DNA from 3 places in the Marinomonas algae genome. Region 1 is predicted to be linked to each of the others. Evidence: predicted binding sites of a transcription regulator. Region 1 holds the regulator's gene; each other region holds the start of a gene.
The links. The regulator sigma-54, encoded in region 1, starts transcription at its own class of promoters, with help from an activator protein. The targets are predictions, from matches to a motif close to TGGCACNNNNNTTGCTNT.
Positions count from the first base shown of each region.

Region 1 (7,193 bases):
CAACGAAGCCAATCAAGATTGTCGCACCTTCTGCAGAGTTGGTTGTAGAAGGGAAGGCGGACATTGTAAATGAAACATTAGATGAGAAATTGACGGCAACTTTTCCGTTAACAGGCACTTTACCTCTCGCTGGCTTATTGCTTTCCACGCCTCAAATTGCCGGTTTGCTCTTTATTACGGATAAATTGATTGGTGATCAATTGTCTAAGGTGACCAGTGTTCAATACAAAGTAGAAGGTTCGTTTAATGATCCGGTTATTACGCCCATTAAGTATCGACCTTTGGAGAAAAAGTAACTAAGTTTTACTTTTGGAGGCTCTTTGTCTCACATAAAAAAAGCTCTAGCTATTTGCATAGTTAGAGCTTTTTTTATGACTTATTTTTTTAGGTGTTACTTAAGGCCTAAGCGTTTTTCTTCTGCTTCACGTAAAAAACGAAACAGCTTTTTACGGTTGGTTGTGTTGCTTCCTTGTGACACTTCTTTCTGAGATAGGCGAATAAGCTGTCTAAGTAGTTGTATGTCTTCCATGTTTGGATTTTCGTCTAGATATTGAGACAGAACCTCTTTACTGTTTTCACCGACTAAAGCGTCTCTTTTGGCTTCTAATTGATGAAAAAGCTTATTGTATGCGGCTGAGGTGGAGTCAAATAAAGCCACTCGTTGAGCAATCGCTTCATGATCTTCCGTACGCATGATTTTGCCTATGTACTGTAAATGTCTTCGTGATGCTTCGTGGTGTTTGATTCTTTCTGCTTCTGCAATGGCATCGCGTAATGTGTCAGACATTTCAACTTTCTTAAGTTGGTTTTTGCTTAACTTAAGTAGCTTTTTACCAAGATCTTGCAAAGCTTCCATTTCTCGCTTGATCTGGGTTTTGCTTTTAGGAATGTCGTCTTCATTTTCAAATTGATCAAAGTCTGTCATGGGAACCTATATTAAAAAGATGGTAGCAAGGCCAAGGAAGGAAAGAAATCCAACAACATCGGTTACTGTTGTAAGGATTACGCTTCCGGCAAGAGCTGGGTCTATACCGACTTTCTTCAATAAAATCGGTAAAAGTGTGCCTGTCGTTGCGGCAAATAAAAGATTAATGATGATCGCGCCCGCAATGATATAGGCAATCTTCATATTGTCAAACCAAAGTGCGGTGAGAGCGGCAATAATTGTTGCCCATAAAAGCCCATTAATAAGGCCAACAATGAGCTCTCTGTTTAACAACCAGCGAGTGTTGGTGGTGCCTATTTGGTCGAGCGCGATGCCGCGTATTACCAATGTGAGAACTTGAGAGCCTGCGATACCGCCCATACTGGCGACGATAGGCATGAGAATGGCGAGAGCAACAACTTGGTCTAGTGTATCCTGAAATAACCCAATGACATAAGAGGCAATAAACGCCGTCACCAAATTGACTCCTAGCCATACAGCGCGGCGCCTTGTTGTTTTCATAATAGGGGCGAATGTATCTTCGTCGTCATCAAGACCAGCCATGCTTAGCATTGAGTGTTCTGCTTCGTCTCGAATGACATCAACCACGTCATCGATCGTGATTCGCCCTAGAAGCTTTTTGCTTTTTCCATCAATAACAGGGGCAGAAACAAGGTCCATTTTTTCAAATAATTGCGCTACTTCGCTGGCAGGTGTTTCAGCTTCAATGACGGTGTATTCTGTTTCCATGATATCCCGAACGATATCGCTGGTGTCTGACACTAATAATTTTGTGAGAGGAAGTGTGCCTAATAAGCGGTCAGATCGGCTAACAACCAGCAGGTTGTCTGTCATATCAGGGAGAATGTCGTGTCTTCTTAGGTAGCGAAATACAATATCAATCGTTATGTTTGGACGTATTGTTATTGTGTCTGTATTCATTAAGCCACCGGCAGAATCTTCCGAGTAGCTTAAGAGAGCTTCAACACGCATTCTGTCTTGCGTTGTCATGGACGCAAGAACTTCTTTTACAACGGTTTCAGGTAGGTGTTGTAATAAATCGGCTAAGTCATCGCTTTCGAAATTTTCCGAGAGCTCTATCAGTCGCTCGGTATCCATGTTTTTCATGAATTGAGCGCCGATATCTTCACTTAGGTATTGTAGTACTTCGCCTTGGTTTTCTGAGTTAATTAGCTCCCATAAAAGCTTTCGCTCTTTAGGCGGGGAGGATTCGAGTAATCGAGCAACGTCCTGCGCAGGTAGCGCACCGTTAAGTAAATAACGGATTTGCATGGTGGCACCGGATTCAAGAGATTCGGTGACTGTCTGCAGATGATTAGTTAGAGTTGCTTTCTCTGACATATAAAGTGTTACTCATCTTCACCAAAACGATTATTGATCAGTTCTATTATGGCTTTTAGAGCGTCTTCTTCGTCATCTCCATTGGTTTTAATATGAATTTCGGTGCCTTTTCCTGCAGCGAGCATCATCATTGCCATAATGCTTTTTCCGTCGACGTTACGACCTTCTTTTTCGATGGTAATATCACAGGAGAAGCGAGAAGTTGTTTCAACAAGCTTTCCTGCTGCTCTAGCATGCAAGCCAAGTTTGTTGATGATAGTAATAGACTCTTCTTGCATGCATGTTTCCTATATTAACGAATCAAATATATTGAATAGCTCTTCGTTTGTTTGAGCGGTTCTTAGTTTATCTAAAGATTGTGGCGATTGTGCTAATTCTGCAATTTGCGCCAATGTCGACAAATGAGAGTCGCACTCGTGAGGTGGAACGATGAGGGCGAAGATCAAATCTACTGCTCTTTTGTCAATAGCATCAAAGTCAATCGGATTTTGTAATGACATTACAACGATTGCCGTATGATTAGCAGACTCCAAACGGCAATGAGGAATGGCTATACCATTTCCTATACCAGTACTACCAAGTTTTTCTCGGCCTAATAAAGCGTCATAAACCGCTTCGTTATCGCAATGCAGTTTGTTAGATGCGACTTCCGCTAAGTTCTCAAGAACGCGTTTTTTGCTGACAATCTCTTGTTTTGCAAAGACAAGTTCTGCTTTCAATAATGATTTTAATGGCATGGTAAAATAGTGTCCGTTTAGATCAATCGCTTGCGTTCATTGGATGGCGGTATGTTCATCGCCTCGCGGTATTTTGCGACAGTACGACGGGCAACTTGTATGCCTTGGTCTGCCAAAATAGTCGCTAGTTTATTATCGCTTAAAGGTTTTTTCGCTGGCTCATCTGTTACTAGCTTTTTAATCATGGCTCGTATCGCTGTAGAAGAGCATTCTCCGCCAGATGCTGTATTGACATGGCTAGAGAAGAAATATTTAAGTTCAAAAATACCTTTTGGTGTGTGTATGTATTTTTGAGTTGTCACCCTAGATATTGTTGATTCGTGCATGCCGACTTCTTCTGCTACATCGTGAAGTACCATGGGTTTCATGGCTTCTTCACCTAATTCAAAAAAGTCAATTTGACGGCTTACAATACAGCTGGCAACTTTCAGAAGGGTTTCATTTCGGCTTTGTAGACTTTTCATGAACCACTTGGCTTCTTGTAATGATGTCTTAATATAGCTCGCGTCCTCGGGTGTTGAGGCGGTGCTAGCCATAGCAGAATAAGTTTCGTTTATTTTGACTGGCGGCAAAGCGTCGTTGTTTAGCTCTACTTGCCAACTGCCATTGCGCTTTTTGACAGAAACATCTGGAATGACATAGTCCGTATCGTCTGCATCAATAACAGAGCCTGGACGAGGATTAAGTTGCTGTATTAGGCTAACAACTTCTTTGAGAGCTTCGTCTTTGAGCTTTGTTTTTCTGCTTAATTGCGCAAAGTCACGACTACCGAGAAGTGGCAAATAATTGTCAATCAAGTTGTGCGTGCTTTTGTATAAAGGATGGTTTTGAAACGCTTCTAACTGAACTAAGAGGCAGTCTCGTAGATCGGTAGAGCAAACACCAATAGGATCAAAACGCTGCAGTCTATGTTGGACGGCCATGACCTCTTCTATATCAAGCTCTTCTAGTTCGATAGAAAGAGACTCGCAGATATCGTCTGGTGTAATACTTAGGTAACCATCTGGCTGTACGCATTCAATGATTGCGTATGCAATCTCAATGTCTCTATCAGACATGTGAGTTAAATTTAATTGCCAGATTAAGTGGTCTTGTATGCTTTCTGCTGGCGCATTACGGCTTTCGAAGTCGCCGTCACCTTCATAGCTATTGTTGTCGCTGATCGCGGCAGAGCTTTGATAGGTGTCATCCCAGTTGCTGTCTATTGAGAGCTCTTCAGGAATGCTTTCTGTCCATTCTGATTCAACACGAGCTTCTTCACTTGTATTGACATCAGGTGTTTCTGGTGTGCTTTTGGATTCGATGCTGGCTGGTGCTTCTACTTGCCCTTGTTCGTCATCGTCAAGTTCAAGAAGAGGGTTTGACTCAAGAAATTCATGAATTTCTTGTTTAAGATCCAGCGTAGAAAGCTGCAACAAACGTATCGCTTGCTGTAGCTGAGGTGTCATGGTCAGCTGTTGACCGAGTTTTAACTGTAAAGACTGCTTCATGGAGCAACTCTTTTTATTTGAGTGAATTGGAACGAGTTATGCATACTACTCCCTTTCTGCAGTAATGATAAGGGGTTACAGGCGGAAGTCGTCACCTAAATAGACTTTTTTTACCTGTTCATTGTTAATAACTGTACTGGCATCACCAGAAGCAATGATATATCCGTTACCCACAATATAAGCTTTATCGCAGATGTCTAAGGTTTCTCTGACATTGTGATCTGTGATTAGAACGCCAATGCCGCTTTCTTGTAAGTGTTTAATAATAAGTTTGATATCGCCAACAGAAATAGGGTCAACACCAGCGAAGGGTTCGTCTAAGAGAACGAACTTTGGATTCATTGCTAGTGCTCGTGCAATTTCTACACGGCGTCTCTCGCCACCAGATAAGGCCATGCCTAAGTTCTTTCTGATATGGGTAATATGAAATTCTTCTAATAAATCTTCAAGCCTGGATTTTTTCTGGGCTTTTGTGAGTTCTTTGCGTGTTTCTAAAATCGCTAAAATATTGTCTTCAACAGACATTTTTCTAAAAATGGAGGCTTCTTGTGGTAAGTAGCCGATACCTTTTTGTGCTCTAGTGTGCATGGCGTTACTGGTGATGTCTTTACCATCGATAAATATGCCGCCTGCATCATTGGCAACCATTCCAACTATCATATAAAAGCATGTGGTTTTGCCTGCGCCGTTAGGGCCAAGCAAACCAACGGCTTGCCCTGACTCAACTGAGATGGAAACATCTTTTACTACTTGTCGTTTTTTGTAGCTCTTTGCTAGGTTTTTAGCTTCTAGAAGGGCCATTTAATTTGTTTCCTCAACTAATGGAGGTTGAAACGTCATTGATACTCTGCCTGTGCCTTTTTTTTCTGCACTAAAGGCTCCATCACTAATAGTGTAAAGGATGTAGTCGGCGGATATAAAGTTGTTTAGCTTGCTTAACTGTCCATTGCCTATAATTTCTAGTTTGGATTCAGTGATAGAGTAATGGATTTTATTGCCTTTGCTGGTAACAGTGTTGCCAGTTGAATCGATTTGTTGGCTAAATTTTGCGGGTTGCCCCAAGGCTTCTAAGCGACTGAATTTTTTTGTCTCTATATCAGTTACAACTTTTAAATATTGTGCCTGTATTTCAATAGAGCCTTGCTTAATGAAGACATTGCCTTTGTAAATGGCTTCTCCAGTATTTTGGTTAAAAGAGGCTTCATCAGCTTGAACTTCTATGGATTTATTTATGTCGTCTGGTAAGGCATAAGTGTATTGACTTAATAAAGTTGAAATTAGCAAAGCGCTAATATTAATCAAGTGTTTCATATGTTCCTCTTACAGATCCTGTCATGATGACTTCTTCTGAATTGATATAGGTCGTAATTTTGTCAGCGGAAGCTTCTCCTTGTGTGGAGACTAGCATCGGACTTCCTTGGCTTGTTAGTGATTGATCTTTATCTAAATAATGTATGCTGTCTGCGCTCAATTTTATGTCTTCAGATTGAAGGTATGTCTTAACGGCTTCAGCTTTGTCTGTGAGTAGAATATCATTACTTCCATCATGAATGATGCCTTTATTTGCTTTTGCGCTCCAAGTGCCTGACTCAGATTTTCGTGCAACGCTTGGAGAATCAAGGAGTGTTTTAGAGTCATCAATATAATGCAGCGTTTGCTTCGCATTGAGGGTTTCGATTAATTCTCCATTTTGATTGAACTCTTTGATGGTTACCTGAGTAATGAAGTAGTCCGGAGAGCTGCTTAAAGAATCTGTTGGTATTAGACTTCTTTGAGGAGAAGCTTCATGCCATAGAAAAGCAGCTACACCAGCAATCAATAAGATAGCGAATAATAATATTTTAGGCGTAGCTGTGCTTTCAAATTTAAACATTAGATCGAACTGCCTGAGCTAATTATAAATAGATAGACACAATAAGATCCAAGAAGCGGTAATCCAATCCAGCGTGGAATGCTGCCGGTTTTAGATTTTTTGAAAACATAAATAGCGAACGCAAGGGCGATTGTTAAAGCCAATACCCAAGGGTAATCTCGATTAGTTACGTTGGCATCAATAATGCCTGGCGCAATTAACGCAGGTAAAGGCAGTACCGTTGCCAAATTGAAAATATTGGAACCTAAGATATTACCGATGGCGATGTCATGGTGACCTTTTCTTACACTGCTCACTGAGGCGGCTAACTCTGGCAAGCTGGTGCCAATAGCGACGATAGATAGTCCAATGATGAGCTCACTGACGCCAAGTGCCGTTGCTATGTTAATTGCTCCCCACACCAAGAGTTTAGAACTGCCAATTAAAACAGCTAAACCAATTAAGGCAATGATTAGGGATTTAACGACTGGTGAGCCGTCGTCTTCTGGGAGTTCGTCTTTTAATTCGCTTTCAAGATCTTTGCTGCCCTTTAATAAGATACTCAAAATTATGATGAAGGCTAAGATCAGAAGGATGCCGTCTAATACGCTCAAAGCTTGATCGTAAAGTAAGTAACCAGCAAGGAAGGTGATGGCCAGAACGAGGGGTACTTCTTTCGTTGTTAAACCCTTTGCGATAGGAACAGATGAAAAGAGTAAAGTGATTCCGAAAACCAGAGCGATATTGGCGATGTTAGAGCCAATTACATTTCCAACTGCAATTTCTGGGGCTTGATCAAATGCTGCAATTGCAGAAACAACCATCTC
Region 1 covers NZ_JBLIXK010000006.1:172,260-179,452, reverse strand. Annotated here, with positions in the region: gene ACMUMQ_RS10635 (YhdP family protein) at 1-296, shown strand, start outside; gene yjgA (ribosome biogenesis factor YjgA) at 392-925, opposite strand; gene mgtE (magnesium transporter) at 932-2,287, opposite strand; gene ACMUMQ_RS10620 (HPr family phosphocarrier protein) at 2,296-2,565, opposite strand; gene ptsN (PTS IIA-like nitrogen regulatory protein PtsN) at 2,575-3,024, opposite strand; gene ACMUMQ_RS10610 (RNA polymerase factor sigma-54) at 3,042-4,514, opposite strand; gene lptB (LPS export ABC transporter ATP-binding protein) at 4,590-5,315, opposite strand; gene lptA (lipopolysaccharide transport periplasmic protein LptA) at 5,316-5,825, opposite strand; gene lptC (LPS export ABC transporter periplasmic protein LptC) at 5,809-6,387, opposite strand; gene ACMUMQ_RS10590 (calcium/sodium antiporter) at 6,387-7,193, opposite strand, start outside.

Region 2 (7,193 bases), on a different contig from region 1:
CTTTCACGTTAAGTACTTTACCTTTACGCTCAGAGCCGTCTGCAGACTTGATAACAACCTGCTGGTTTGGAGACAAGCTACCACGAGTGATACGGCCTACACCGATTACACCAACATAGCTGTCGTAATCCAATGCAGAAACCTGCATTTGGAAAGAACCAGCTGGATCAACATCTGGAGCAGGAACACTGTCTACAATCATTTGATACAGAGGCGTCATGTCTTCTGCCATTTCTTCTGGATCAGTACCAGCGATACCATTGATTGCAGAAGCATAAATAACAGGGAAATCTAGCTGATCTTCCGTTGCACCAAGGCTGTCGAACAAATCGAATACTTGATCCATAACCCAATCAGGGCGAGCACCAGGACGGTCAATTTTGTTGATAACAACAATAGGACGCAAACCTTGCTCAAATGCTTTTGATGTTACAAAACGTGTTTGCGGCATTGGACCATCAACGGCATCAACCAATAGACATACACAGTCAACCATAGAAAGTACACGTTCTACTTCACCACCGAAGTCGGCGTGCCCAGGTGTGTCTACGATATTAATACGGTAGTCGTTCCATTTGATGGCTGTGTTTTTCGCCAAAATGGTAATACCACGTTCTTTTTCTTGATCGTTAGAGTCCATGATTCGCTCGGAACCTTCGTCTTTACGATCCAAGGTGCCAGACTGGCTTAACAATTTATCAACTAGGGTAGTCTTACCATGGTCAACGTGCGCAATGATGGCTATATTGCGTAACTTACTAATATCATTAGACATTTATAATTCTCTGCATTTGATTTGAGCAAAAAGATATACCGCCGCTTGACTCGGGCGGGTATGCTCTTCAAGCGTCTCGGATCTTGGTGCGGGGTAAAATTCGCGCAATTGTACCCTTATATTGATAAATATCCCATTAAAGTGAGTAAAAAAATCCACAAAAATAGACCAATCAAGTAATAAACTGCGCTGAATTCAAAACAGTAGCATTCATTTACTACAAAAATGCTACGACTTTTCATTTCTTAATTAAGGTAAATAAACACCAACATTCTCATGGCCTTTACCTAATAAGTAAGAGGCATGCATTCGGCTCATGACGCCTTTACCGCAATAAAGCAAATGAGTAACGTCTTTTTCCATTTCAGCCCAATTAGAATCGAGAGCAAAAAATGGAATAACTTTGACTGGACGTCCACTTACTTTCAATGGGCGATGACTTGCTTCATCTGGATGACGAATATCAATAATCACTTCATCACCAACAGGCATTCTCACCACTGGCACTTCACCTTGATATTGCTTCGCTACGTCATCCATCACGTTTTGGATAGACATAATCTTCGCATTCGCAACGGCTTGCTCAAGCACATCAAAATCAAAGTTAGATTCTTGTTTTTCAACACGGTGCATCTTTGCTCGTGTCGTCGGTTTTACCGAAATAACGCCACAGAACTCAGGCATACTCGCCGCAAAAGGTGCCGTACCAATATCAATGGCTTTATCGATAATTTCTTGTTTGTTCATTGTCACCAAAGGACGTAACACCAGCTCTTCAGTAACTTGATCAATCACTTTCAAATTCATCAATGTTTGACTTGATACCTGAGCAACGCTTTCTCCCGTCACCAAGGCTTTGGCGCCAACCTCTTCCATGACTTGAGAAGCCGCACGTAACATCATACGTTTTAAGATCACGCCCATTTCGGCATTATCGACTTTGGTTAAAATCTCACCCACAACCGCTTCAAATGGAACCGTAATGAATTTTACGTTCAATGAAGAACCATATTTCTCCCAAATATAATGAGAAACCTGCTTCACACCAATTTCGTGGGCATCACCACCAAGATTAAAAAAGCAAAAATGCGTTTTTAATCCACGACTCATCGTTAAATAAGAGCTCACGGTAGAGTCATAACCGCCGGACATCAGAGACAAAACCGGATCTTGTGAACCAAGAGGATAACCACCTAAACCTTCCACTCGTTGTTCGATCATCCAAACTCTATCGTCGCGAATATCGATAGGCACCAAGACTTCTGGATTTTTCAAACGAACGGCCAGCGCGCCAGAGCGTGCTTTTAAGCAACCACCAATATGGCGTTCAGCTTCAACCGAGGTGAAATCGTGATGTTTACCAACACGCTTTACGCGTACCGCAAAAACAGCATCTTTAAGAACATCGCCATAAGACACAAGCGCTTCATCAACAATGCCGTCTAAATCAACAAGTGGAAATTCACGTACAAACTGGAAATGAGCAATACCGGCTATGTTAGATAAAGCTTCTGTAAATTCTTCACGTAAATCATCGCACTCGGAAAATATTTCAATAAAATCCCAATTACCGGCAACGGTAACATCAGCATCGTATTTTTTTAGAACCAACTTAACATTATGTCTGAGTTGCTTGATGAAGGACTTTCTTACAGGGCGACTTTTGATCGTGATTTCTGCAAAGAATTTAACAATAAATTTCATAGGAGTTGCGATATATACCGGAGGTTAGAAAGGCGCACAGTATAAAGAAAAGACAATCGATACGAAAACAATAAATTTGCACCAAAACAAAACAAAATCACAAAAAAGCGAACCATAAAAGTGCAAAAGTTATATTTGGAGCGCTATTTATGTTCACTAACCAAGCGAAAATAATATTTATTGGGTCTAAATTATTGTTATAGATAGAATTATTCGATCGCACAAATTTCTGGCACAAGTTGTGCTTTCTATTCTGCAAATGGCGCTTTATATTGAAGCACTTTTAAATAGAAAGTAATTTCGCTTTAACTACGACTGGAGAACAACTATGTCAAACAAGACCCTTGCCTTGATTGCTGAGCATGACGCGAAGTGGGTTGACCTTCGCTTTACCGATTTTAAAGGTAAAGAGCAACACGTATCTATTCCAGCTATTACGGTAGACGAAGAGTTTTTTGAGACTGGTCAGATGTTTGATGGTTCATCCATCGCTGGCTGGAAAGGCATCAACGAATCCGACATGATCATGATGCCTCAGGACGATACTGCTATTATCGATCCTTTCACTGAAGAAGCGACTGTTATTGTTCGTTGTAACATCATCGAACCTTCTACTATGCAAGGTTACGATCGCGACCCTCGTTCTGTTGCTTTACGTGCAGAAGAATTCCTTAAATCTACAGGCCTTGGCGACACTGCATTCTTCGGTCCTGAGCCAGAATTCTTCGTATTTGACGATGTTAAGTGGAAAACTGACATGTCAGGTTCTTGTGTTGAAATCAACGCAGAAGAAGCGGCTTGGGCTTCAAACAAGAAATTTGAAGGCGGCAACATGGGCCACCGTCCAACTGTTAAAGGCGGTTACTTCCCAGTACCACCAGTTGACTCTCACCATGACCTTCGTGCTGCAATGTGTGGCGCAATGGAATCTATGGGCTTGGAAATCGAAGTTCATCACCATGAAGTAGCAACTGCTGGTCAAAACGAAATCGGCGCTAAATTTAACACACTAGTTAAAAAAGCAGACGAAGTTCAAATCCTTAAGTACTGTGTACACAATGTTGCTCACGCTTACGGCAAAACAGCGACATTCATGCCAAAACCAATCGTTGGCGATAACGGTTCTGGTATGCACGTTCACCAATCTTTCTGGAAAGATGGCGTTAACCAATTTGCTGGTGACCAATACGCTGGTCTATCTGAAACAGCTCTTTACTACATCGGTGGTATCATCAAGCACGCTAAAGCGTTGAACGCATTCACAAACGCTTCAACTAACTCTTACAAGCGTCTTGTTCCAGGTTTCGAAGCACCAGTTATGCTAGCTTACTCAGCTCGTAACCGTTCTGCTTCTATCCGTATTCCTTACGTTGCAAGCCCTAAAGGCAAGCGTATCGAAGCTCGTTTCCCTGATCCAACCGCTAACCCATACCTAGCTTTCGCAGCTATGTTGATGGCTGGCCTTGACGGTATCAAAAACAAGATTCACCCTGGTGATGCAGCAGACAAAGATTTGTACGATCTTCCAGCTGAAGAAGCAGCAGCTATCCCACAAGTTGCTGGCAGCCTAGAAGAAGCGCTTAAGTGCCTAAGCGAAGACCGTGAGTTCTTGACTCAAGGCGGTGTATTCTCTGACGACATGATCGATGCTTACATCGACCTTAAAGCAGGTGAAGCTCAACGCGTTGCAATGACAACAACTCCTCTTGAGTTCGAACTTTACTACAGCGTTTAATCTTTAAAACTGCTCAGTAAACACGAAAGCCTCGATTTAGATCGAGGCTTTTTTTTGCACTTAAAAAATGCACGCCACATGACGCACCACAATTGTGCGTATTATTTTTTGTTTAAAACAGATACCTTATATATATAAGCCATTTCAAAGTGCCCAATGTTGGTTCGCTTTTTGCACATAGTGAATGGTCAATAAAGAGGCTTTGTTTTGTATAGTTTATTAATCGATCATCTATCTACCGCTATTATTCAAGTGAATAATAAATTAGAGATAGAATACTTAAATCCTGCTGCAGAAATGCTACTCGCGGTTAGCCGTCGCCGAATTTATGGCAACGACTTAAGCTCTGCTTTTCGTGAAAACGAGAACAGTATCAGTGCCTTATATTCTGCTATTGAGACAGGTCATGCCTTTACGAAACGTGAAGCAGAAATTGAGCGAGTAAATTCAAAAAAGCTTTTCTGCGATTACACTGTGACGCCAATTATGGGGTCATCAAACGCAACAGAAAGCCTCATTATAGAACTCTACCCTCGCGATAGAATGAAGCGAATTTCCCAAGAAGACGAAATTATTGCGAACCACGAAAGCAGCAAAGAATTAGTTCGTGGGCTTGCCCATGAAATTAAAAACCCATTAGGTGGAATTCGTGGTGCTGCACAATTAATTAGCCGTGCATTTACTGACGAAGCTTTAAATGACTACACCCAAGTCATTATTGAAGAATCTGATCGTCTACGAGACCTTGTTGATCGTTTGCTAGGTCCAAGACAAATCCCTAAAAACAAGCCATTAAATATTCACAAAGTGCTTGAGCGTGTTCGACAACTGATTTCCGTTGAAACGGACAATAAAATCAAATTGATTCGAGATTATGACCCAAGTATTCCAGATTTAATCGGCGACGAATCTCAGCTGATACAAGCGCTGTTGAACATTACTCGAAATGCCATGCAAGCTTTAATGGAAGACCAAGACAGCCAGCAAAAGACGATTCGCATGGTCACTCGTACCTTGCGCCAATTCACTATCGGCTCCAAACGACATCGTCTAGTTTGCAAAATCAGCATTATCGACAATGGGCCAGGCATACCTGAATCCATTATGAAAACGTTATTTTATCCCATGGTTAGTGGCAGAGCTGACGGAACCGGACTGGGCTTATCCATCTCCCAATCGGTTGTTCATCAGCATCATGGCATCATCGAATGCAATAGCCACCCACAACACACCGAATTCAATATATTAATTCCCATTGAGACATCAGTCCAAGGCCAGGAGAAAAACACATGACACAAGATGAAACTGTATGGATTGTTGACGATGATCGCTCTATTCGCTGGGTATTGGAAAAGACTCTAGAACAAGAAGGCATCCAATGTCGTTTGTTTGACTCGGCTGAAAACCTCGTCAACATGATAGACAAAGAACAGCCAAGCGCCATCATCAGTGACATTCGCATGCCTGGCATGGACGGTTTAGAGCTTCTTGATAAGCTGCAAAATGACCACCCTTACCTGCCTGTTATTATCATGACAGCACACTCAGACCTTGAAAGTGCCGTCGCATCTTATCAAGGTGGTGCATTTGAATATTTACCAAAGCCATTTGATGTGGAAGAAGCGGTAAGCCTTGTAAAACGCGCTATGCTGCACCACAAAAATTCACGCCCTAGTACGGATGATATGCCTGAGGAAGAAGCCGTTCCTCAAGTAGACAAAGAGATCATTGGTGAAGCACCAGCTATGCAAGAGGTCTTCCGTGCTATTGGACGACTTGCCAATTCCAATATCACCGTCTTAATCAATGGTGAATCTGGTACAGGTAAAGAATTGGTTGCTCAAGCACTCCACACTCACAGCCCTCGTTCAGCGAATCCTTTCATCGCCTTGAACATGGCAGCCATTCCGCACGATTTAATCGAGTCCGAATTATTTGGCCATGAAAAAGGCGCATTTACTGGCGCAAACACACAGCGTCGCGGTCGCTTTGAACAAGCAAATGGCGGCACCCTGTTTCTAGATGAAATTGGTGATATGCCAGCGGAAACACAAACTCGTTTGTTACGAGTTTTGGCCGATGGGGAGTTTTATCGCGTTGGCGGCCACACACCTGTAAAAGTAGATGTACGCATTATTGCGGCGACTCACCAAAACTTAGAAACCTTGGTGCAAAAAGGTTCGTTCCGTGAAGATTTATTCCACCGCTTAAACGTAATTCGCATTCATTTGCCTAAGCTTGCTGAACGCCGCGAAGACATTCCTAAGCTTGCCCGTCATTTCTTGAGCCGTGCTGCAGAAGAGTTATCTGTTGAGCCGAAAATACTCACTAAAGAAACGGAAAACTACCTTACTCAGCTCGATTGGCCAGGGAATGTTCGTCAGTTAGAGAACACCTGTCGCTGGTTAATTGTGATGGCGTCTGGCCGAGAAGTGCTCGTTGAAGATTTACCACCAGAGTTGCTGACTTCCGTTCCTCAAGAACAACCTTTTGCTTCTTGGGAAGATGCGCTTAAGAACTGGGTAGACAGCACGCTAGCAACAGGCCAAAAAGGCATTCTTGATCAAGCTGTTCCTAAGTTTGAACGTATCATGATAGAAACCGCTTTGGCGCATACTGGTGGTCGTCGTCGTGATGCTTCCCTTCTATTGGGCTGGGGACGAAATACGCTTACCAGAAAGATCAAAGAGTTGAATATTGATCACGCAGAGCAAGACGAAGATTAATCACCTCCCATAAAGATGAGATAGCATAGACAGGCTTAATACGTCATTGTCTGTGCTATCTCAATTTTCTACGCATTTTGACTTGCTTTTATACGTGCAATCCCATACTAATAAAGTCTGTTAACTGATTATTAATGAAGGGAAATGGTTATGTATCCAACACTTCAATCCATGGGCATCACAAGCATCCAGGATATTGAAAAATTCACGCTTCGCTATGAAGGCGGAAACGACGTTTTAAAAATTTACTACC
Region 2 covers NZ_JBLIXK010000003.1:94,643-101,835, reverse strand. Annotated here, with positions in the region: gene typA (translational GTPase TypA) at 1-775, opposite strand, end outside; gene thiI (tRNA uracil 4-sulfurtransferase ThiI) at 1,025-2,479, opposite strand; gene glnA (glutamate--ammonia ligase) at 2,808-4,214, shown strand; gene glnL (nitrogen regulation protein NR(II)) at 4,422-5,507, shown strand; gene ntrC (nitrogen regulation protein NR(I)) at 5,504-6,940, shown strand; gene ACMUMQ_RS06660 (DUF3461 family protein) at 7,091-7,193, shown strand, end outside.
Region 2: the regulator sigma-54 is predicted to act here: its motif matches at 2,710-2,727, upstream of glnA (glutamate--ammonia ligase).

Region 3 (7,193 bases), on a different contig from region 1:
AGGTTGCTCCCATTAGACCGATGAATTGCAGTGCTACAGGAACCGTCGCAAGGTCGGCTGATGGACTGATCTCATTACCAACCAATGCGGTTACAGAGACGAGTAAAATATTGCCTGTAATTAACAGTGCTTGCCCAAGAGATAAGCCCCAAACGGTTAAGCCTAACATAGATAATCCTTTGACTTTTTAGGTAAAAAAACGCCACCGATATTTTGTACAGGTGGCGTTTTCTTTGTTGCAGTAGAACGTCTTAATTAAAAGACGTTCATTTGTCTAACATTAAGTTACAACTTAAACACATCTACCGATTTGTCTAATGTTAGCGCTAAGTTAGTCAGGTCAGATGCCATGTTCTTGTTGCTGTTGGAACTTTCATAAGTTGCTTTAGCAAGGTCGTTAATGGAAACAATGCTGACGTTAATTTCAGACGCAACGTGAGTTTGCTCTTCTGCGGCGGTTGCAATTTGGACGTTCATGTCTTGTATCACAGAGACAGATTGTCTGATAGATTGCAGTGCTTTGTTAGCATCGTCTGATTTACTCGCGGTTGTTTTCGCATCTTCCATGTTGCTATTCATCAATTGAACAGAGCGTTTTGCTTCACCCTGTAAACTGCTAATCACACCTTGGATTTCGTTTGTGCTTTCTTTAGTGCGGTTAGCAAGGTTACGAACTTCATCGGCAACGACGGCAAAGCCACGACCATGTTCACCAGCACGAGCTGCTTCAATTGCTGCGTTCAATGCCAGTAGGTTGGTTTGCTCAGATATCGCATCGATGACTTCTAGGATTGCGCCAATGCCTTGGGTTTCTTGTTCAAGTTTCGTAGTAACAAGCATTACTTTTTCAATACCAGACAATAGAGTGGCAATATCGTCATTCATTTCTTTAACGACTTTGATACCTTCATCAGAGAATTGATTCGCTTCTTTTGCCGCAGAAGATGCTTGTACTGCGTTGCGGGCTACTTCTTCAGCCGTCATGGTCATTTCATTCATGGCGGTTGATGTGTTTTCTAACTGCACCATTTGATCTTCAGAGCTTTGGTTTGTCTTAGTTGCTGATTCAGAAACCTTGTCTGAAGAAGATTTAAGCTGCCCAGTCGCATTATCGATGTTACGGATAATGGATTTTAGGTTATTTATCATCAAAATAGTGGCTGCATAAACCCCTGTTTCTTGACCTGTCACTTGTGTATTCAGTGTTAAATCACCGTTCGCAACACGCTTAACAAGTTCTTCGATTTCTTTTGGTTCGCCGCCAATCGGTTTGTACATCAATTTAACAACAGTTAAGTAGATGATCGCGAGAGAGATCAAAATCAAAATAATGGATAAGGTTAAACCTTCGATTAGATTGGAATTTGAAGGCGCATTAATATGGCTGGTTTTATCCCATACCCAAACCGTCCAACCTAAAGAAGCCACTTTTGCACTGCTAACAAGGTAATCTTCACCCTGATGGTAGTATGAATGTTGGCTAACGTCTTTGTTGTAATGCTCTTTAAATGATGGGAAAAGCTCAAAGACATTTTTGCCTATGCTTTCGGTATCGGGCGAAGCCAAAATGAAGCCGTCAGATCGACTGACAATAAGTTGGTTTAGTTCAGAAAGACCTGCCGCAAAACGAGTGATGGCATCAACTGGAAGGTTGATATTTAAAGTCGATACAACCTCATTGTTTCGCAAAATCGGTACGGCTAATGCCATTGAAAATGTGCCATCCGCCGCATTAAAAGGTGTTGTCATAATGCGTTTTTCACCGCCAAAGATGCGTCTAAACCACTCTCGGTTAAGGTCTTTGGCGTTAAAGTTCGCTAGCTCTCCATTTTCTGTATAGGTTATGCCGCTGGCAAGGCCTACATAAACAGAGGAAACGTCAAGAGACTGTTTCATTTCTTGGAATTTTTTAACGGTTGGTTCTACATCCGTGATGCCAGTTTTGTCGATGGCTAAATCATTTCGAATGGCTTCTAGGCTGTCAAAGTACCTTTGTACCCTTTGATCTATTGCGTTGGAAATAAGAAAGGATTCAATTTTTAATTTCTCGGTAGCGTTTTGGTCAGATGCTGATTTGAAATTGAAATAGCCTGTAGCGGATACAATTAAGATTGCAGATACAAACAAAGCGCCTATGTATCCAAGTAACTTGCCTTTAGCCGTCATAGAGGTGGTTTCCTTATCGGTTTTACTAGGGGATTGCTATATCTTATAGCGTGATTATTAAGTTAGGTAGTTTTTTATCGGTTAAATTAAATGTTTTGTAAATATTTGTGAGATGAACCAAATTTTTAATAATGATTGAAGGGCAACTAGGTTAGAAATGGCTGCTTTAAGGTATTTTTAGGAAAGGGTTTTGGTAGCAAAATTAAAAGAGAAAGCAAAATAAAAAAGGTGAACATTATTTAAATGCCCACCTTTTTAGTTATTTGATATTGAGTCTTGTTTAGCCCAACGGGCCATTGATTATGGTGTTACGTAAGCCTTCGATAATATTGTCACCTTTCTCTACTCTTAGCTCATCGTACCAAGCTTGCGTTTCCTCTGGGTCTTTGGCGTGAGTAACATCACATCGTTTACGAGCTTTTAAGACTAGGTCTTTCACTCGGAAGCGACGTTTCTCTTCATAGCTTTTAAGAGCAGCGACAATATCTTTTGTTTCTGCGAAGCATTCTCCTAATACAACAGAGTCTTCCATGGCGGAACAACCACCTTGGCCGATATCTGGCGTTGTGCTGTGCGCAGAATCACCAAGCAAAGCGATGTTGCCTTTTACGAGCGTATCAAATGGTTCGATGTCATGGATTTCGATACGATTGGTTGTTTCTGGATTAATGGCGTCAATCAGTGTTTGTACAGGTTCTGCCCAACCTTCGAAATAACCCTTTAGGTCAGAAACGACTGTGGATCTGTCTTCTTCCAAGCCCAAAGGCAATGGCACATCAAAGAAGAAGTAAAATTGTCCGCCAGCAATTGGCATGATGGAAACACGTTTGCCTTCGCCTACAAATGTTGTCCATTGGTCAGCTAGAGCAATGTTTTCATCGATATCAACCAAACCATTCCAGTTCACATATCCTGCGTAACGTCGTTCAGTTTGGTAGCCCAAAACATGGGTTCTAACAATGGAGTGAGTGCCGTCTGCCGCAATCATAAAGTCGCCCGTAGCGGAGCTTCCATCGGTGAAATATGCGGTTACGCTTGTGTCTGTTTGCTCAACTTTTTCAATGCGCTTTCCAAATTGGATCTTATCGCGGCCCCACCAATCAATCATTTGGCTTTGCAATCCGGCTCTTGAAACAGGACAAGGACGTTCGCCAACGGCTTCCACTAATGGGCTAAGGCTGAATTGAGTCATGACTTCGCCACTTAAACCATCATGGTAAGCCATGTTATGCATCGGACCACCAAGTTCATCCATAATATGACCCATGCCTAAATGGTTCATACATTTCACACCGTTAGACCAAATAGAAAGGGCAGCACCAACAGGTTTGATTTCCTTTACGGCTTCAAAAATTTCACAATCAATACCTTGTTGTTTTAATGCCGCTGCTGCGGTCATGCCGCCGATGCCAGCGCCAATGATTAATGCTTTCATGTCATTTCCTCTGTGTCTATTTGCAATCTAAAACGCAAAATGCGTACCATGAAACAAAAGTTACCATAAAATAAAATGTGAAACCTTTGTTTTATTGATCTTTTTGGAATGGAAATCCTTTTCCAAAGATAAGCTAGTTAAGCGACTATTTTCCGTTTTTAATGTGTCTGATGAACTTTTTTGGTGCTTTGTTTGTTTTTGGTGCGTAATAAGTGCTAGCTGCCGCGATAAGTGCTGTACGAATAAGGCGAGACCAACAAAGGAATGTGGTAATGAGCTGCTTCATCAGAGATACCGAAGCGAATAACAACGGTATTTAAGAAACTTGGCTCTTTCGATTCAATACCTTGCTTGGCGAAGTATTCATCAATCGCGAACTCTAGTTCATAAACGCCAGCGGTAAAGTTGTCAGCTTCTAGTAAAGGCTTATCGCATCGGCCGTCGCTATTTGAAACTGTGCTGTGGATGAGAGTACGTTGGCCGTCAGCATTGTGCTTGAATAACTGTATTTCAACATTAGCCGCAGCTATGCCTTTTGTTGTGTCGAGAATATGTGTTGTTAAGTAGCCCATAATGTTTCCTTAGCTAAGTGATGTCATAAAAAGAGTTTGCCTGTTTTTTGCAGACACTTTCTGTGTATTATTTTTTGATATTAACAAACAATGAAAGTATTGTTTCATGATAATCAATATGTGTGCCATTTGTTTTATCTAGTTTTTAGTGATCGATGGCAATGAAAGAGCGATTACCCCGTATTTTATTAGGTGTTGGAGAGCGATTATGCAAAACGAACAAGTCTTGTTTGATTCATTAGACGAAGCGGACTTTGTTTCTTTATTTGGAAGTGTGTATGAACACTCTCCTTGGGTTGCTGAGCAAGTGTGGCGACAAAAAGCCGAGCATCCAAAAGACTATTTCGATGACATCGAGAAAGTTAAAGCAGCCATGAAAGAGGTGGTAGATCAAAGCACAGACGAGCAAAAATTGATGCTGTTGCGTGCTCACCCAGACTTAGCCGGAAAAGCAGCGTTGGCGGGTACTATGACTAACGAATCAAAATCTGAGCAAGCTGGTGCCGGTTTGGATCAATGCAGCGATGAAGAATTGGCTCGCTTTCTTCAATTAAATGATGAATACCGCAGCAAGTTCGGTTTTCCTTTTATCATGGCGGTAAAAGGCGCAACCAAAGATCAAATATTAGATGGATTTGAAAAAAGAACGCCAAATGATTGGCAAACAGAGTTTGATCGCGCGTTAAATGAAGTTCATAAGATTGCAGGCTTTCGCTTGGCTGACTTTTAAAAAGCGGTCATGCATCAGTTGGTACTCTAAATCTCGATTAAGTGAGTAGAGAATGTGTGTTTGTTCTCATTTCTTGTTGTGAGTCTTCACATTGTCTACTTTTTAATTATGTATATTTCTTAGTAACTTATAATCAATGAAATTTGGAATCTAACTGAATGAAACAAAAAGTACTCCTTGGCGTTGCGCTTGCGTCAGTTGCCATGGCTTTTGCTGCTGTGCAATTAAAATCTGGCAGTAATGTCGATACTTCACAAGCGGTCGCAAATGCGAACTGGGCTGATAATGTCACCATTACCATAAATGATGATGAAAACACCTTTCGCTTCCAATCAAATGGGATTCCTAGTCATGGTTTTGCAGAAAAGTATCTGATTCCAAATGATGTGGGTTCTATGCCATTTTCTGACAATGCGGCAGACGAATTTACCGTGGTTAAATCAAGTGAGTACTTCAAAGAAACCAAGATTGACACCACGATTACAACGCGTCCTGCTTATGTGGACGATGTTACTAATACGTCTCTAGGTCGTATCGGTGTTGCCATTACCGGTGCGCAAATCTTCAATGACTATGAAGATATGGAACGTTCTATCACCGCATTAGACGACAATGTTGTTCATGATCATGTTCCTTTTGTGGACGAATGTAATGGACACACCTTGGTGGATGGTACCAACTATCATTATCACGGTATTCCTTTGTGTATCACTGGGGAGCTTGATCAAGAAGGTCAGCATTCAACAATGATTGGTGTATTGGAAGATGGATTCCCTGTCTATGGAAATCACGATACAGCAGGCGTCATCGTAACCAATGATGATCTAGATGAATGCAGTGGCCATTTTGGTCCAACACCTGAATTTCCAGAAGGGATTTATCATTATCATTTAACCGCCGATGAAGCGCCTTACATGATTAATTGCTACCACGGCGATGTCGGTGATCTCGCTAAACAAGGTCACCCGCAAGGACAAGGGCCAGACTTCTCTGAAGCAGCCGTTGCTTTGAATGTGACGCAAGATGAAATCCGCCAAGCATTAGGTCAGGAAATGCCGCCTAACTTTGCAGATGCAGCAGAAAAGCTGGGTGTAACAGAAGAAGCGTTACGTGCAGCGCTACCTCCGCCGCCACAGCACTGAGTTTACTATGATTGAAAGAATTGCCTATTTAGTGATTGGTGCGGCTATTAGTGTGACTGTCATGACTTTTTTGCCTTCACAGCAAACCGCTGACAATGTCATGAATACATCTGACAGCACTATGCTTGATCCACTGGAAATGCATGACCATCCTTTGTTGCCTGTCTCTGAGACACTTCCTGTTCCATCAGTGACGCATCTAATGTTTCCTGATGTGATGGGTGGGTTTAATATTCAAATCTTAGCGCGTAATTTTGAGTTCACACCAGCAGCCATTAATCGTCAGCCTGAATATAATTCAGGGCATGCTCATATTTATGTAAACGGCGTTAAATATGCTCGAGTCTATTCTACTTGGTTCCATTTACCGACCAGTGCATTAAAGCCGGGCGAAAACCTGGTGAAAGTGACCTTGAATGCGAACAATCACAGTGAATGGGCAAAAGAGGGAAAGGCCATTTCTTCCGTTGTGAAAGTTGTTATACCGGAATAAAACAGGTTTCTTTTATAAAGGCGACTCGATGTCGCCTTTTTTATTTTAGAGAAACATCATTGGAAGAGTTGTTAGCAGTAACACCCCCATTAAACGATTGAAGTTTCGATGAAAGACAGGATTCTGCAGTTTACTAGCAACCAGTTTTCCAATGGTGATCCACATAAAAGTTCCAGGCAGAGTGGCTGTGTTAAAAGCAATAAGGCACATTATGGCGGATGGCCAGAAAAGATCTCCGGTTAAGGTGAAAACAGAACTTGCAGTTATTAACATCGACCAAGATTTTGGATTAATAGCTTGAAAAAGCGCTGCTTCTTTGGTGCTCATAGGTTGTAAGTTATTCTTAGTATCATGAGGTTTTGCGAAAGCAATTTTGGCTGACATATAAATAATGTAAGCGGCGGCAACGACCGTGAATACATCATGTAGGATAGGCCAATGCTTAAATATTTGGCCTAGGCCAAGCAAAACAGCAATATGCAATACAGTCATACCAATACGAATACCAAGTACATGAGGTAGGGTTTTTCGGACGCCAAAATGGGCACCGGAATTGGCTAGCAAAATATTATTAGGCCCAGGTGTTACCGTAGCCACAAGGCAAAAAAGGATGAGGGCTGGCAAGATGTCTAACAAAGCAGGGTTCATTTTAGTG
Region 3 covers NZ_JBLIXK010000002.1:2,588-9,780, reverse strand. Annotated here, with positions in the region: gene ACMUMQ_RS04365 (MFS transporter) at 1-169, opposite strand, end outside; gene ACMUMQ_RS04360 (methyl-accepting chemotaxis protein) at 286-2,166, opposite strand; gene hpxO (FAD-dependent urate hydroxylase HpxO) at 2,447-3,601, opposite strand; gene uraH (hydroxyisourate hydrolase) at 3,817-4,173, opposite strand; gene uraD (2-oxo-4-hydroxy-4-carboxy-5-ureidoimidazoline decarboxylase) at 4,382-4,903, shown strand; gene ACMUMQ_RS04340 (YHYH protein) at 5,062-6,045, shown strand; gene ACMUMQ_RS04335 (hypothetical protein) at 6,053-6,538, shown strand; gene ACMUMQ_RS04330 (LysE family translocator) at 6,584-7,186, opposite strand.
Region 3: the regulator sigma-54 is predicted to act here: its motif matches at 3,633-3,650, upstream of hpxO (FAD-dependent urate hydroxylase HpxO).